One region of the Nguyenibacter vanlangensis genome, then DNA from elsewhere that is predicted to be linked to it. Evidence: predicted binding sites of a transcription regulator. Region 1 holds the regulator's gene; the other holds the start of a gene.
What was found. The regulator LexA, encoded in region 1, represses DNA repair genes until DNA is damaged. The targets are predictions, from matches to a motif close to TGTTCTANNTANGTTC.

Region 1 (7,767 bases):
CCCGGATCGAACCCTTCCCGCCGTCAGACATTCCCACCATCCAGGAACAGCGACACCCCGGCAAGAGGCTCGCCATGCCCATCGACCGCCGCACGCTGCTGAAGCTCGCCGCCCTCGGCCCGGCAATCGGCGCCGCGCCGCGCATGGCGGGCGCCCGGGATGCAACGGAAGAAATGGCGCGGCAGAAGCCCGATTACACGCTGCGGATCGCCCCCGGACTGGTCGAACTCGCGCCCGACCACATCGTCTCGACCACGCTCTATAACGGCCAGTTCCCCGGACCGCTGCTGCGGCTCAAACAGGGCAGGCGGGTCGTGGTCGACATCGTCAACGACACCGACACGCCCGAACTCGTCCATTGGCATGGCCAGTTCGTACCCAGCGACATCGACGGCGCGGCCGAGGAAGGCACCCCCTTCATCCCGCCGCACGCCATGCGCCGCATCGCCTATGTGCCGCAGCCCGCGGGCTTGCGTTTCTACCATACCCATATCGTGCCCGGCGCCGATCTCAGCCGCGGCACCTATACCGGCCTCGCCGGACCGGTCTATATCGAACCGGCGGCGGATCCCGGCGCCTACGACCGAGAAATCTTCCTGGTGCTGAAGGAATTCCTGCCCTCCTTCAGCCGCGGCGGCGACATGGCGGTCGACGCGCTCGCCGGCGCGCCGCTCGCCGCATTGCAGCGGATCGGCCGGCAGGCCGACAGGCAGTTCAACGGGCCCAAGGGCTACGAGGTCGGCTACGCGCTTTTCGCCGTCAATGGCCGGATGCTGGGTCATGGCGATCCGATCCGCGTCCGGCAGGGCGAGCGCGTGCTGTTCCACGTCCTGAACGCCAGCGCCGGCGAAATCCGCAGCCTCGCCTTGCCCGGCCATAATTTCCGGGTGGTGGCGCTCGACGGCAACCCGGTGCCGTCGCCGCGCGACGTCCCCGTGCTCTGGCTGGGCGCGGCCGAACGGGTTTCGGCCATCGTCGACATGACCCACCCCGGCATCTGGATCATGGGCGACCTGGCCGACGACGACCGGCAGCGCGGCATGGGCATCGTGGTCGAATATGCCGGCATGACGGGCAGCCCGCAATGGACGCGGCCGCAGCCGTTCCGTTGGGACTATGCACGCTTCGGCAGGCCCGATGCGATGCTGCCTCCGCCGGACGAGACGATCGAAATCCTGATCGTCAAGCAGAACGGCGCCCTGAACGGCTTCAACCGCTGGACGCTCAACGGCCGCGCCTTCTCGATGGATACCAGACAGCCCGCCTACACCCTGCACCGGGGCCGGCGCTACCGGTGCACGTTCCGCAATGCCAGCGACGACATCCATCCGCTGCACCTGCACCGCCACAGTTTCGAACTGACCCATATCGGCGGAAAACCCACCGCCGGACTCATCAAGGACGTGGTGATGCTCGGCGGCTTCCAGGAACTGTCCTTCGACTTCACGGCCGACAACCCCGGACCGACCCTGTTCCATTGCCACCAGCAACTGCACATGGATTTCGGATTCATGGCTCTGTTCAATTATGCGTAGAATTATTATCCGGTCCGCCGACTGATCCGCGCGCTCCTGACCGGGCGTCTGCTAAACCAGACTTGTCCTCTTCAATCATCGAAACCTGACGGTCGCGAGATGATCGATCAAGGCCCGTACGGCCGGGGTCAAACCATGCCGGGTCGTGAAGACAAGATGCACGATGCCATGAAGGCCGCGCCATTCCGGAAGCACGCGAACAAGTTCGCCTTGGTCAAGCGCCTGGCGGCAAAGGTGATCCGGGAGGAGCGCCACACCTAGCCCGGCAACAGCCGCCTGCCGCACGGCGGCAAAATCGGCACAGCCCAACCGGGGCTCATGACGCGCGATATGGGATCGCCCCCCATCGGTCTGCAGGTACCATTCGCAGATCGCATCCTCATCGGACGTGGAGAGCGTCGGCACCGAGGAAAGATCGTCGATGTCCTGCAACCGTCCGGCCAACCCTGGCGCGGCGACGAGAATACGCGTGGAATTGCCCAGCGCGCGCATCGTCAGGGCTGCATCGCCAACCAGCGCCGTGCGTATCCTCAGGGCGACATCGACGCGCTCCGCAATCAGATCGACCGCGCGATCGACCGCGACAAGCTGAAGCCGCACCTTCGGATAGCGGGCCAGGAAACCCGATACGGCGTCCGAGATCTCCTCGATCATTCCAGTCGGACAACTGAAGCGGATGCGACCCTGCGGTTCGCTCTTGGCCTGTGCCACAAGAGACTCCGCCTGTTCCATTTCCGTCATGATAAGTCTGCAGCGCTCGTAAAAGGCCTGGCCGATCTCGGTCACGCGGAAACGCCTGCTCGTCCGTTCGATCAGCCGCAGCCCGAGGCGCGCTTCCAGGGCCGCGACGCGTCGGCTGAGCTTCGATTTGGGCTCCCGCAACGTTCGGCCGGCAGCCGCGAAGCCGCCATGGCGGACGATTTCCGCGAAATAGAAGAAGTCGTTCAGGTCGGATTTCATGCATCGTTCCTCCTAGTGAACGCTGCGTGCCACAAACGACGACTTATCGCATCATCGTTCCAGGATCATGTTCGTCTCACCGACGCACGAGCGTCGAAGACAAGGAGACAGGACAATGACAAACAGGCTCGAAAACAAGGTCGTGGTGGTCACCGGAGGGACGAGCGGCATCGGTCTCGCGACCGCGAAGGCGTTCGCCGACGACGGCGCCTTCGTCTTCATCACCGGCCGGCGCCAGGAGACGCTCGATGCCGCTGTCCGCAGCATCGGCGGCCGGGTAACGGGCGTGCGGGGCGATATGGGTCGCCTCGAGGATATCGACCGTCTCTATGAGGCCGTGCGGCAGAAGCACGACCAGATCGACGTCCTCTTCGCCAATGCCGGTGGCGGCGAATTCGCACCACTCGGCGCAATCACCGAGGCGCATTATCAATCGACCTTCGACGGCAACGTCAAAGGCGTCCTGTTCACGGTCCAGAAGGCCCTTCCGCTGCTGCGCGACGGCGCGTCGATCGTCCTCAACGCATCGAACGTCAGCGCGGCCGGGACACCCTCATTCAGCGTCTATTCCGCAAGCAAGGCCGCCGTGCGCAGCTTCGCACGCAACTGGATGCTCGACCTCAAGGATCGCCACATCCGGGTCAATGCGATCAGCCCCGGCGTCACCGAGACCGCGGGCCTCGATCATCTGTTCGGCGGCGGCGCGCAGGCTGAAGGAACCAAAAACTACCTAGCGGGCCTGATTCCCGCCGGACGCATCGCGCAGCCCGAGGAAATCGCGCGCGCGGTGCTTTTCCTCGCCTCGGACGACGCAAGCTTCGTCAATGGCATCGAACTGTTTGTCGACGGCGGCCAGAAGCAGATCTGAACCATAGCGCCCACCGCCCCGTCGCTGAATGGCCAGCACGACGTCATGACGTTTCGTTCGGCCGGCGCAGTTGCCGAGGGGATAGCATTGCCGACATCGCCCATTTCGGATGGCTTGGGCGACATCAGGTGTAGATGTCTGCGCTTGATCTGACGGACTGCATGCCGCTGCTCGTGTTGGACGCCATGCGTCCAACACGCTGCAAGCATAACCCCCGGCCCGCAGGGGCTGCCAAATCTCCCGCGCAATATTGCTCAGTACTGACGCAGCAGCCCCACCAGCCTGCCCTGGATGCGCACCCGATCCGACGGCACGATGCGCGTCTCATAGCGCGCATTGGCCGGCTCCAGCGCGATCGCGCCGCCCTTCCGCCGCAGCCGCTTCAAGGTCACTTCCTGGTCGTCGATCAGCGCCACGACGATCTGCCCGTTCTCGGCGAACTCCCCCTCGCGGATAATCACCGTATCCCCGTCCAGGATTCCGGCTTCGATCATCGAATCGCCCGTGACTTCCAGCGCGTAATGCGCGCCATGCCCCAGCAGGTTCAGCGGCACCGCGATCTGCGACCCGGTCTCGCGCAGCGCCTCGATGGCCTGGCCGGCGGCGATCCGGCCATAGAAGGGCAGGTTGATCGACCCCGCTTCCGTCGCCACGGGCGCCCCGGCCAGCCGCCCGGCGAAATCGCCCCGGATCACATTGGGCACGAACGGATCGGCAGCCGGCGCCCGTGCCGCCTCCGTCTCCCGAACGGGGCCGGGGGCAGGGGCAGGGGCAGGGGAGGAAACAGCTTCCTCCGCCATCTGCGCCCCCATGGCCCTCCCGTCGGCCGTAACGACCTCCGGCAGGCGCAGCACCTCCAGCGCCCGGGCACGATGATGGCGCCGCCGCAGGAAATCGCGCTCCTCCAGCGCCGAGATCAGCCGGTGAATGCCCGATTTCGACCGCAGGTTCAGCGCATCCTTCATCTCATCGAACGACGGCGAAAAACCGGTCTGCTTCAGATGCCTGTCGATGAACAGCAGCAGCTCATGTTGCTTGCGTGTCAGCATTGGCACCCCCGTGACCGAATTGAGCGACTTATTGGACGCGTGGTTGGCCGATCCGTTACCAGGGCAGGGAACAAACAGGAAACCTATTGATGTTGTTCTATATTGGTTCCCACCCGTCCGTCAACAGCACCGGCCCGCCCCGGCCCCCGGATCACACGAAAAAGACCGCGCCGAGGCCGTTTTACAAGCCGTGCTAGCAAGCCAGAGCGGCCGGCAGAAAACGCGCGTCTCAGATCGACAGGCTGTCCAGCCGCAGCACCTGGCACGGCGCACCCGTGCGCGCCGCCGGCGCATGCGGCGGCCGCAGGATCAGCGCCTGGCTGTCGGCCAGGGTCCGCAGCATCGCCGAATCCTGGCGGGAAAACGCGGTCGCGACCAGCGCCCCGCCGGCATCGCGGCGCAGCGTGGCGCGCAGATGGTCCGCCCTCTGGTCGTTCTCCGGCAGGTCGCCCCCCAGCACCGCCTGTTCCGGCATCACCAGCCGGTCGCTCCGTCCGCTCAGGGCCCGAATCGCCGGCAGGGCGAAGACAATGCCGCAGACCAGCGCCGCGACCGGATTGCCCGGCAGCCCCAGCACCGGCACCGTGCCGATGCGTCCGAACATCAGCGGCTTGCCCGGCCGCATCGCGATCTTCCAGAAATCGACCGCCAGCCCGATCCGCTCCAACCCGCGCTGCACCAGGTCATAGCGTCCCACGCTGGCGCCGCCGGCGGTCAGCAGCATGTCGGCCCGTGCGATCCCCTGGCCCAGCCGGGCAATCTCGGCCTCGTCATCCCGCGCGTCGGGCAGAATCACCGGCACCCCGCCGCTGGCCCGCACCAGGGCGGCCAGCATCGGGGCGTTCGAATTGGCAATCCCGCCCGGCGGGATCGGATTGCCGGGCAAGGCGATCTCGTCGCCGGTCGACAGGATCGCGACGACCGGCCGCCGATGCACCGGCACCCAGGCATGATTCGCCGCCGCGATCAGCCCGACTTCCCGCGCCAGGATCGCACGGCCCTGTCCGACCACGACCTGGCCACGGGCGAAATCCTGCCCCTGCCGCCGGATATGCTGCCCGGCGCGCACATCCGCCGTCACGCCGATCCGCCCACCCCCAGCGTCATCCTGCGCTCCACCCTGGGCAATCGTGTTTTCCTGGATCAGCACCGAATCGGCCCCGGCCGGCATCACGCTGCCGGTATACAGCCGCACGCAGCCCCCCTCGGGCACGGCGCCGGCAAAGGGATGGCCGGCCGGGCTTTCCCCCACCAGATTCAGCACAGCACCCGCACGGGCATCCTCCGCCCGCACCGCATATCCGTCCATCGCCGATATGTCGGCGGGCGGATTGTCCAGCCGGGCCGCGATCTCCCCCGCCGTCACCCGCCCCCATGAATCGGCCAGCGCGACCAGTTCCGGCCCGGTCGGCGACAGGTCCGCCAGAATCCGCTCCTGCGCCTCGGATACGCTCAGCATGGCTCCCGTTCTCCCTCCGCCGCGCGCCGCACACCCTGAATCTGCGCGATTCGTGCGACTAATGCTTGACCTCGGGCCTCTGTATGCGCATTTTCCGCCGACTTGAACCACTGCTGCACCTGATTGTTCCAGCAGCGGCGGAGCAGTGCTGAGGATTCCATGGCCAAGACCAACACCATTCAGATCAAGCTCGTCTCGACGGCGGACACCGGCTACTTCTACGTGACGAAGAAGAACGCCCGCGCCCAGACCGGCAAGCTCGAGATGCGCAAATACGATCCCGTCGCGCGGAAGCACGTCGCCTTCCGCGAAGCGAAGATCAAATAATCGGCCGCATCCACGGGTCTCACCCACGGATGCGACAAAAAAGCCGGGCGCCCCACGGGGCCCCGGCTTTTTGCGTTGCGCCTCGCCTGACGGAAACGCCCGATCCTCAATAAAGCCGGTCGTGCGCCCCATAGGGAACGACCAGCTCATTCGAGCGCGACAGGTTCAGCATCGCCCGCGCCCGCTCGTCCAGCGTGTCGCGGTCCAGCGCGTTTTCCTTCAGTCCCCGCACCCGCCGGGCCCAGGCAAGCTGTTCCGACATCGCGTCCTGCTGGGCGGCACGCGCCTCATCCAGCAGCCGGAGCTGCGCCTGATAGCTGTGCATGCCATGATCGCCCTGCATGGCGTTCCAGCCGAAATAACCGGTCAGCCCGATGAACAGGGCAGGGGGAACGACCATGCGGATTGCCCGCCGAATCATCCGGCCGATCTGCATGGTCGATAAGTCCCTCTCCGATTCGTCCCGAAGTATTCCCGATCCGGCGCTGGCGGAAAACAGAATTTCCCGCCGGACGCGCCGGATCGCGGTATTTTTTGCCCTTCAGGCCGTTCAGGCCGTCTTCAGGATCGTCCGGCCCGCATAACGGGCCGCCGTGGCCAGCTCGTTCTCGATGCGGATCAGTTGGTTGTATTTCGCCGTGCGGTCCGACCGCGACAGCGACCCGGTCTTGATCTGCCCGCAATTGGTCGCCACCGCCAGGTCGGCGATCGTCGAATCCTCGGTCTCGCCCGAACGATGGCTCATCACGGCGGTATAGCCCGCGCGCTGCGCCATCTCGACGGCTTCCAGCGTCTCGCTCAGCGTGCCGATCTGGTTCACCTTCACCAGCAGCGAATTGGCGATGCCGGCCTTGATGCCGCGGCGCAGCCGCTCCGGATTGGTCACGAACAGATCGTCACCCACCAGTTGCACCGTCTTGCCCAGCGCGGCGGTCAGCGCGGCCCAGCCTTCCCAATCGTCCTCGGCCAGCCCGTCCTCGATCGACACGATCGGATAGCGCGCGGCCAGGTCGGCCAGATAGGCCACCATGCCGGCCGAATCCAGGGTCTTGCCTTCGCCTTCCATCACATAGCGGCCGTCGCGATAGAACTCGGTCGACGCGCAATCCAGGGCGAACGTCACATCGTCGCCGGGGCGATAGCCCGCCGCCTCGACCGCCTTGGTGATGAAGCCCAGCGCCTCGTCGGCCGATTTCAGACCGGGGGCAAAGCCGCCCTCGTCGCCGACATTGGTGTTGTGCCCGGCCGCCGACAGGTTCTTCTTCAACTGGGCGAAGATCTCCGAGCCCACGCGCACCGCATCGGCGAAGGTCGGCGCGCCCACCGGCTGGATCATGAATTCCTGAATGTCGATCGGGTTGTCGGCATGCTGGCCGCCATTGACGATGTTCATCATCGGCACCGGCAGCGTGCGGGCATAGACCCCGCCGACATAGCGATAGAGCGGGATCTGCAATTCCTCGGCCGACGCCTTGGCCACCGCCAGCGACACGGCCAGGATGGCGTTGGCACCCAGGCGCCCCTTGTTCGGCGTGCCGTCCAGGTCGATCATCGCCTCGTCGATCGCGA
Region 2 (7,767 bases), 1.4 Mb from region 1:
GGAATCCTTCGCCCGCGTCATGGCGACATAGAGCAGGCGGCGTTCTTCCTCGATGTCGTCGCGCTCGCCGGTGGCGAGGTCCGACGGGATGCAGCCATCCACCACGTTCAGCACGAACACGTTCTTCCATTCCTGCCCCTTGGCTGAATGAATGGTCGAAAGGATCAGATAATCCTCGTCCAGTAGCGGTACGCCGGCCTGATCGGAGGTCGCATCCGGCGGGTCAAGCGTCAGCTCGGTAAGAAATTTTTCCCGTGAAGGATAGCCTCCCGCGATCTGTTCCAGCTGCACCAGATCCGCCTGCCGCATGGTCGCATCCTCGTGCAGCCGTTCCAGATGCGGCTCGTACCAGACGCGCGCGGCGGCGATCTCGCCCGGCCAGCCCGTCTTGCCGCCGCCGAGGGCCGCGACCGTTTCCACGAAACTCGGCCAGGCATCGCCGCTCCGCGCGGGCGCCTTCGTCTCCGCCAGCGCCTCGAACGGGCGATCGGTTTCACCCAGCGTATCGAGCACCCGTCGCGCGGAGGTCGGCCCCACGCCGGGTAGAAGCTGAAGCACCCGGAAGCCCGCAATCCGGTCACGCGGGTTCTGGGCAAAACGCAGCAGAGCCAGCACGTCCTTCACATGCGCGCTGTCCAGAAACTTCAGGCCGCCGAACTTCACGAACGGGATGTTCCGCCGGGTCAACTCGACTTCCAGCGTGGCGCTGTGATGCGAGGCGCGGAACAGCACCGCTTGTTCTTTCAGCGCCGTGCCGCCCTCGCGCTCCTCCAGCACCCGGCCCGCGATATAGTCCGCCTGCGCGGTGTCGTCGGCGATCGTCACCAGACGCGGACGTTCGTCGGACGCGCGTTCGGTCCAGAGATCCTTGGTGAATCGTTCATCGGCTTCCCCGATCACCGCGTTCGCGGCATCGAGGATCGGTTTCGTGGAGCGGTAGTTCCGGTCCAGCGTCACGATGCGCGCCGGCGGATCGAAGTGGGCCGGGAAGTCGAGGATGTTCCGCACCGTCGCCGCCCGGAAGGCGTAGATGCTCTGCGCGTCATCGCCCACCACCGTCAGACCGCTCCCGTCGGGTTTCATGCCGAGGAGGATGTCGGCCTGGAGCCGGTTCGTGTCCTGATACTCGTCAACGAGGATATGGTCCCACTTTCCGCCGATATCGGCGGCCAGCACCGGCTCGACCACCATCTGTGCCCAAGCCAGCAGCAGGTCGTCGTAATCCAGCACGCCCTGCGCCTGCTTGACCGCGACATACCCGCCGAAGAGCTGTTTGAGCTGCGCTTCCCATCCGGCGCACCACGGATAATGCTTCAGCAGCACATCGCCGAGTAGCGCGCCGGAGTTCGCGACACGGGAATAGATGGCGAGGCACGTCCCCTTGGCGGGGAAACGCTTCTCGGTCTTCGAGAAGCCGAGATCGTGTCGGACCAGGTTCATCAGGTCGGCGGAATCTTCGCGGTCATGGATCGAGAAGGACGGATCCATGCCGATCTGCTCCGCGTATTCCCGCAGCAGCCGGGCGCCGACGGAATGGAACGTGCCGGACCAGGCCAGCGCGTCGGCCAGTGTTGCGGCCTTGTCGCCGAGAACGGCGCGGCAGATGCGCTCCACGCGCCGTGTCATCTCGGTGCTTGCGCGCCGGGAGAAGGTCAACAGCAGGATACGGCGCGGATCAGCACCTGTGGCGATCAGGTGCGCGACCCGATGCGCCAGCGTGTTGGTCTTGCCCGACCCGGCACCTGCGATGACCAGCAGCGGAGATGCTTCGGCCGCGACTCCGGCGCCATGCGTGACGGCCTCGCGCTGGGCCGGATTGAGCCGGGCGAGCGGATCGTCAGTCGCCGTTTCGGCGGAAATCTTTGGAGTCAAATCCTTACGCCATCCTCATTCGCGATCCGCTCGCCTCTTCGCCGGGCATCCTGCCATGCCTGTCGGAATTATGCCTTGACTTTCGCCGCCGATCCAGAACAAAGCACGAACATATAATCCGGTGAGGGCGACCGAAGGCCGAGCAGAGGATCGAGATGACCACCGCGGAGAACAGAAAGCCAGCCCAGAGCAGGCCCGCCGTCGAGGCGCTTCAGGCGACGATCGCTCGGCTGGAAGGGCACAAGGCGCGCCGCCGCGCGGTGCTGCCGTTCGGCGTGAAAGAGGTCGATGCGAAGCTCCCCGGCGGCGGCTTGGCTCTAGGCGCGCTGCACGAGGTGGCGGGCGGCGGGAACGACGCCCTGAACGCGGCCGCCGCCGGGCAGTTCGCCGCCGGCATCGCCGCGCGCACAAGAGGCAAGGTGCTGTGGATCGTCACCCGCCAGGATCTGTTCGCCCCAGCCCTGAAACAGGTCGGACTGGGTGGAAGCCGGGTGATCTATGTCGAGGCCAGGGCGGACCAGGATGTCCTGGCCTGCTTCGAGGAGGGGCTGCGGCATGGCGGTCTGGGCGCCGTCGTGGCCGAGGTTGCGCGTCTCTCGATGACCGCCTCGCGTCGGCTGCAACTGGCGGCCGAGACGTCCGGCGCGCTGGGGATCGCCGTCCGCCGCTGGCGCCGGCAGACCGAGGCGGCTGATTTCGGTCAGCCGACCGCCAGTGTCACGCGCTGGCGGATTTCGGTCCTGCCGTCCGAAACCCTGCCGGTGCCCGGCGTCGGACGGGCGCGCTGGCTGCTGGAACTGATCCGGGCTCGAGCGGGAGAATCCGCCGATTTCGAAGTGGAGGCTTGCGATGGCCATGGGAAGCTCGGGTCGGGTCGTCTCTCTCTTCCTGCCGCTGTGGCCGACGGACCGGATCAGGAAAAGGCTGGGCGCCGACGCACCCGCGCCTGACGCGCCGCTGGCGCTGGTCGGGCGCGAGGGACGACGCCGCGTCGTGCTGTCGGTCGACCTCGCCGCCCGCAAGGCGGGCGTGCGCCCTGGCACGCCGGTCGCCAAGGCGCAGGCGCTTTACCCTGATCTGATCATCATGGATGCCGACCTGGAGGGCGACCGGACCGGGCTGGAGAAACTGGCGCTGTGGTTCCAGCAGCGGATCGCCCCCCTGGTGGCGGTGGACGTGCCTGACGGTCTGGTGCTGGACACGACCGGCGCCGATCATCTGCATGGCGGCGAGCCGGCCATGCTGGCGGAGATGGTGCATCGGCTGCGAGACGCCGGCATCACCGCCAGGGCTGTGGTCGCCGACACGCTGGGCGCGGCCCATGCGCTGGCGCGCTATGGCCGCGTGCGTACCCTGGTGGTGCCGGGCGGGGAGACGGCCGCCGCGATCGCGGACCTGCCGATCGAGGGCCTGCGCCTGCCGGACAGTATGATCGAGGGCCTGCGCGCGCTGGGCGTCGCGACCATCGCTCCGCTCGCCGCGATGCCGCGCGCGCCGCTGGCGCTCCGCTTCGGGCCGGACGTCGCCCGCCGGCTGGACCAGGCCTATGGTCGCATCAGTGAGGCCATTCTGCCGGTCCGGCCGGTTGACCCGGTCATGGTCAGCCGGAATTTTGCCGAGCCGATCGGGGCCGCCGAGACGATTGCCCGCTATATCGGCAAGCTGGTTCCGCCGCTCTGTCAGGGACTGGAAGAACGCGGGCAGGGAGCCCGGCGTCTCGACCTGGTGCTGCACCGCGTCGACAGCCGCATCGAGGCGATCCGCATCGCCACCGCGACGCCGGTGCGCGACGTCAAGCGCCTGGTCAGGCTGCTGTGCGAGAAGATCGAAACCATCGATCCGGGTTTCGGCATCGAGCGCATGGTCCTGACCGCTACACTGGCCGAGCCGATCGCGCCGCGCCAGAAAATCTCCTCGCTGATCGCGGAGGAGGAACCGGATGTTTCGGATCTGATCGATACCCTGGCCAATCGCGTGGGCCATCATTCCCTGTACCGCTTCGCTCCGGTGGAAAGCGATGTGCCGGAACGGTCCTTCTGTCGCGTGCCGGCGCTGGCGCCGGACGACCGGAAGGATTGGCCGGAGCACTGGCCACGTCCGACACGCCTGTTGGCGCGGCCCGAACCGGTGCAGGCCATGGCGGAACTGCCGGATCAGCCGCCGCTGTTCTTCATCTGGCGTGGCGTGCGGCGGAAGGTGAAATGCGCTGATGGGCCGGAGCGGGTGTTCGGGGAATGGTGGAAGGGCGACGCCGAACTGACCACGGTCCGCGATTATTTCCGTCTGGAGGACACATCCGGCGAGCGGTTCTGGCTCTATCGCTCGGGTGACGGGGAACATGGCGAGACCGGCTCGCAAGGCTGGTTTCTGCATGGGATCTTCGGATGAGTCGCTATGCCGAATTGCAGGTGACGAGCTATTTCTCGTTCCTGCGCGGGGCGTCATCGCCGCTCGAACTGTTCGAGCAGGCGAAGGCGCTCGGTATCGCGGCGTTGGGCATCGCCGACCGCAATTCCCTGGCCGGCATGGTGCAGGCCCATGTCGCGGCGAGGGCCACTGGCGTCCGGCTGGTCGTCGGCTGTCGCCTCGACCTCGCCGATTACCCGCCGGTGCTGGTCTATCCGACCGACCGCGCGGCCTACGGCCGCCTGTGTCGGCTGCTCAGCCTGGGCAAGAGCCGTGCCGGCAAGGCCAGATGCCATCTGCTCTGGGAAGATCTGGTGGGATGGGGCGACGGCCTGCTCGCCATCCTCGTCCCCGATGTCGCGGACGAGGCCTGCGCCCTGCATCTGCGCAAGCTGAAGGATGCGTTCCATGACCGCGCCTATATGGCGCTGACCCTGCTGCGCCGTCCCAACGACCAGATGCGGCTCTACGAATTGGCGAATCTTGCCCATCGGGCACGCGTGCCCACCGTTGTGACCAACGATGTGCTGTTCCACACCCATGACCGGCGCATCCTGCAGGATGTCGTGACCTGCATCCGGCACAACACCACCATCGATGAGGCGGGTTTCGCGCGTGAGCGCCACGCCGATCGCTATCTCAAGCCACCCCAGGAAATGGCGCGCCTGTTCGGCCGCTATCCCGAGGCGGTCGACCGCACGCTCGCGATCATGGAGCGCTGTCGCTTCAGCCTCGACGATCTCGCCTATCAATATCCCGATGAAGTTTCGGTGCCGGGCCAGACGCCGCAGCAGGCCCTTGAAGTGCTGACCTGGGAAGGGGCGCGGAGATTCTACCCCGAAGGGATTCCCGACGAGGTAACGGCCAGCCTGAATCACGAACTCGCCCTGATCGGGCGTATGAATTACGCGCCGTATTTTCTCACCGTGAACAGCATTGTCCGCTATGCCCGCAGTCAGGACATTCTCTGTCAGGGGCGTGGCTCGGCGGCCAATAGCGCGGTCTGCTACGTGTTGGGCATTACCGCCATCGATCCGGCGCGCAATTCGCTGCTGTTCGAGCGGTTCGTATCGGAGGAGCGGGGCGAGCCGCCGGATATTGACGTCGATTTCGAGCATGCGCGGCGCGAGCAGGTGATCCAGTGGGTCTATGGGCATTATGGCCGTGAGCGCGCCGCCCTGACCGCGGTGGTGATCCGATACCGTGCCAAGGGCGCGTTGAGGGATGTGGGCAAAGTGATGGGCCTGCCCGAGGATCTGATCGGCACCTTGTCCGGTCAGATCTGGGGCTGGTCGAAAAATGCCGATCCGGAGCAGTTCAGGGATACCGGTATCGACCTGTCCGATCGGCGCATCCGGCTGACGCTGGATCTGGCGTGCTGCCTGATCGGCGTGCCCCGCCATTTGTCGCAGCACCCGGGGGGCTTCGTTCTGACCCACGACAGGCTGGATGAACTGGTGCCGATCGAGCCCGCCGCGATGGAGGATCGTCAGATCATCGAATGGGACAAGGACGATATCGACGTCCTCAAATTCATGAAGGTCGATATCCTGGCGCTGGGCATGCTCACCTGCATGAAGAAGGGGCTCGACCTTCTGGCCGAGCATAAGGGGCAGTGCTTCGCGCTCGCCACCATGCCGGCCGAGGACCCGCTGACCTACGCCATGATCCGCCGGGCGGACACCATCGGCGTCTTCCAGATCGAAAGCCGGGCGCAGATGTCGATGCTGCCACGGCTGAAACCGCGCGTGTTCTACGACCTGGTGATCGAGGTCGCCATCGTCCGCCCCGGTCCGATTCAGGGGGATATGGTCCATCCCTATCTGCGCCGGCGTGAGGGAATCGAGCCGGAAGAGTATCCCACCCCGGAACTGGAAAAGGTCCTGAAAAAGACCTTGGGCATCCCGCTGTTTCAGGAACAGGCGATGCAGGTGGCCATGGTGTGTGCTGATTTCACCGCCAGCGAGGCCGATCAATTACGTCGCGCGATGGCCACCTTCAAGAACACCGGCACGATCGGCCGGTTCCAGACCAAGCTGGTCGAGGGCATGAAGGCGAACGGGTATACGGAAGAATTCGCCGAGCGAATATTCCAGCAGCTCGAAGGGTTCGGATCCTATGGATTCCCGGAGAGCCATGCAGCAAGTTTCGCGATTCTCGCTTATTCCTCCTCCTGGCTGAAATGCCATCATCCCGACGTGTTCCTCGCAGCACTCCTGAACAGCCAGCCGATGGGCTTCTACGCGCCCGCGCAACTGGTGCGCGACGCACGCGAGCATGGCGTCGAGATCCGGCCGGTCTGCGTCAACGCCTCCCGCTGGGACAGCGCGCTGGAAGGGCCGGAAACGGCGGGCGGCCGGTTCGCCGTCCGGCTCGGCATGAGCCTGGTCAAGGGTCTGGCCAACACCGACGCCGCCCGCATCGTGGCGGCGCGCGGGGCACGGGCCTTCGCATCGGTGGACGATCTCTGGCGCCGCGCCGGCGTGCCGGTCGCGGCACTCACCCATCTCGCGGAAGCCGATGCCTTCCGGCCGGCGCTCGGCCTCGCCCGGCGAGAAGCGCTATGGGCGATCAAGGCGTTGCGGGACGAGCCTTTGCCGCTGTTCGCGGCGGTCGCCCGCGAGGCCGAGGAGCCGGACGTGCTGCTCCAGCCGATGCGGGCCGGGGCCGAGGTCACGCGCGATTATAACCGGATCGGCCTGACGCTGCGCGATCATCCCGTCGCCTTTCTCCGCGACGATCTGCGCCAGCGGAAATTTCTTTCCTGCCGCGAAGCCCATGAGGCGCGCGACGGCAGGCGGCTGGATGCCGCAGGCCTGGTCCTGGTGCGCCAGCGCCCCGGCTCCGCCGAAGGCGTCGTGTTCCTGACTCTGGAGGACGAAAGCGGCGTCCTTAATGTTATCATCTGGAAGGATATTTTCGAAAAATATCGCCGTGTCGTCCTCGCGGGGCAGATGCTCGGCATCAAGGGGCGGCTCCAGAAGGAAGGCGAAGTCGTGCATCTGGTGGCCCTGGAGATCACCGATCTCTCCGCGTTGCTCGCCGATGTAGGCAACCGCGATTTTGACCGGGCGAGTGGCGCCGTCGCGGATCATTCTGTTGAGACGCTCTCAGTGAAATCAAGAAACTTTCATTGATTCAGTGACCGGCGGCGGGAGCCGTCACGGCCATTCTATCCGCTTGTCCAGGACCGATCTCGCCCCCCGGTGAGATCGGTCCTAGTTCCGCAAGACCCCGTTCCGCCAGGCTGATCCCCGCTGGCCGCATCTGTCCCGCGGCCCCAGACAGCGATCACGGAGCCTTCTCATGTCCGCCAATTACAGCGATCTGCCGCCGCGCTATCTGCGCACGCCCGACGCCTCGCGCTTCGTCGGACTGTCCATTCGCACCCTGGAAAAACACCGGATTTACGGCACCGGACCGCGCTATTCGAAGCTCGGCGGCCGCGTGGTCTATCGGGTCGATGAACTGCAGGCCTGGGTCGAGAGC

Region 2: a site for LexA is predicted at 1,969-1,984, ahead of AAC691_RS09230 (ImuA family protein). Genes of this name have one in related genera too.

The regions. Positions count from the first base shown of each region.
Region 1 covers NZ_CP152276.1:580,626-588,392, reverse strand. The annotation lists gene AAC691_RS02760 (multicopper oxidase domain-containing protein) at 75-1,535, shown strand; gene AAC691_RS02755 (LysR family transcriptional regulator) at 1,611-2,495, opposite strand; gene AAC691_RS02750 (SDR family oxidoreductase) at 2,611-3,363, shown strand; gene lexA (transcriptional repressor LexA) at 3,618-4,412, opposite strand; gene glp (gephyrin-like molybdotransferase Glp) at 4,642-5,871, opposite strand; gene rpmG (50S ribosomal protein L33) at 6,031-6,198, shown strand; gene AAC691_RS02730 (septum formation initiator family protein) at 6,305-6,634, opposite strand; gene eno (phosphopyruvate hydratase) at 6,749-7,767, opposite strand, start outside.
Region 2 covers NZ_CP152276.1:1,993,383-2,001,149, reverse strand. The annotation lists gene AAC691_RS09235 (ATP-dependent helicase) at 1-1,872, opposite strand, end outside; gene AAC691_RS09230 (ImuA family protein) at 2,028-2,822, shown strand; gene AAC691_RS09225 (DNA polymerase Y family protein) at 2,722-4,260, shown strand; gene AAC691_RS09220 (error-prone DNA polymerase) at 4,257-7,415, shown strand; gene AAC691_RS09215 (helix-turn-helix domain-containing protein) at 7,585-7,767, shown strand, end outside.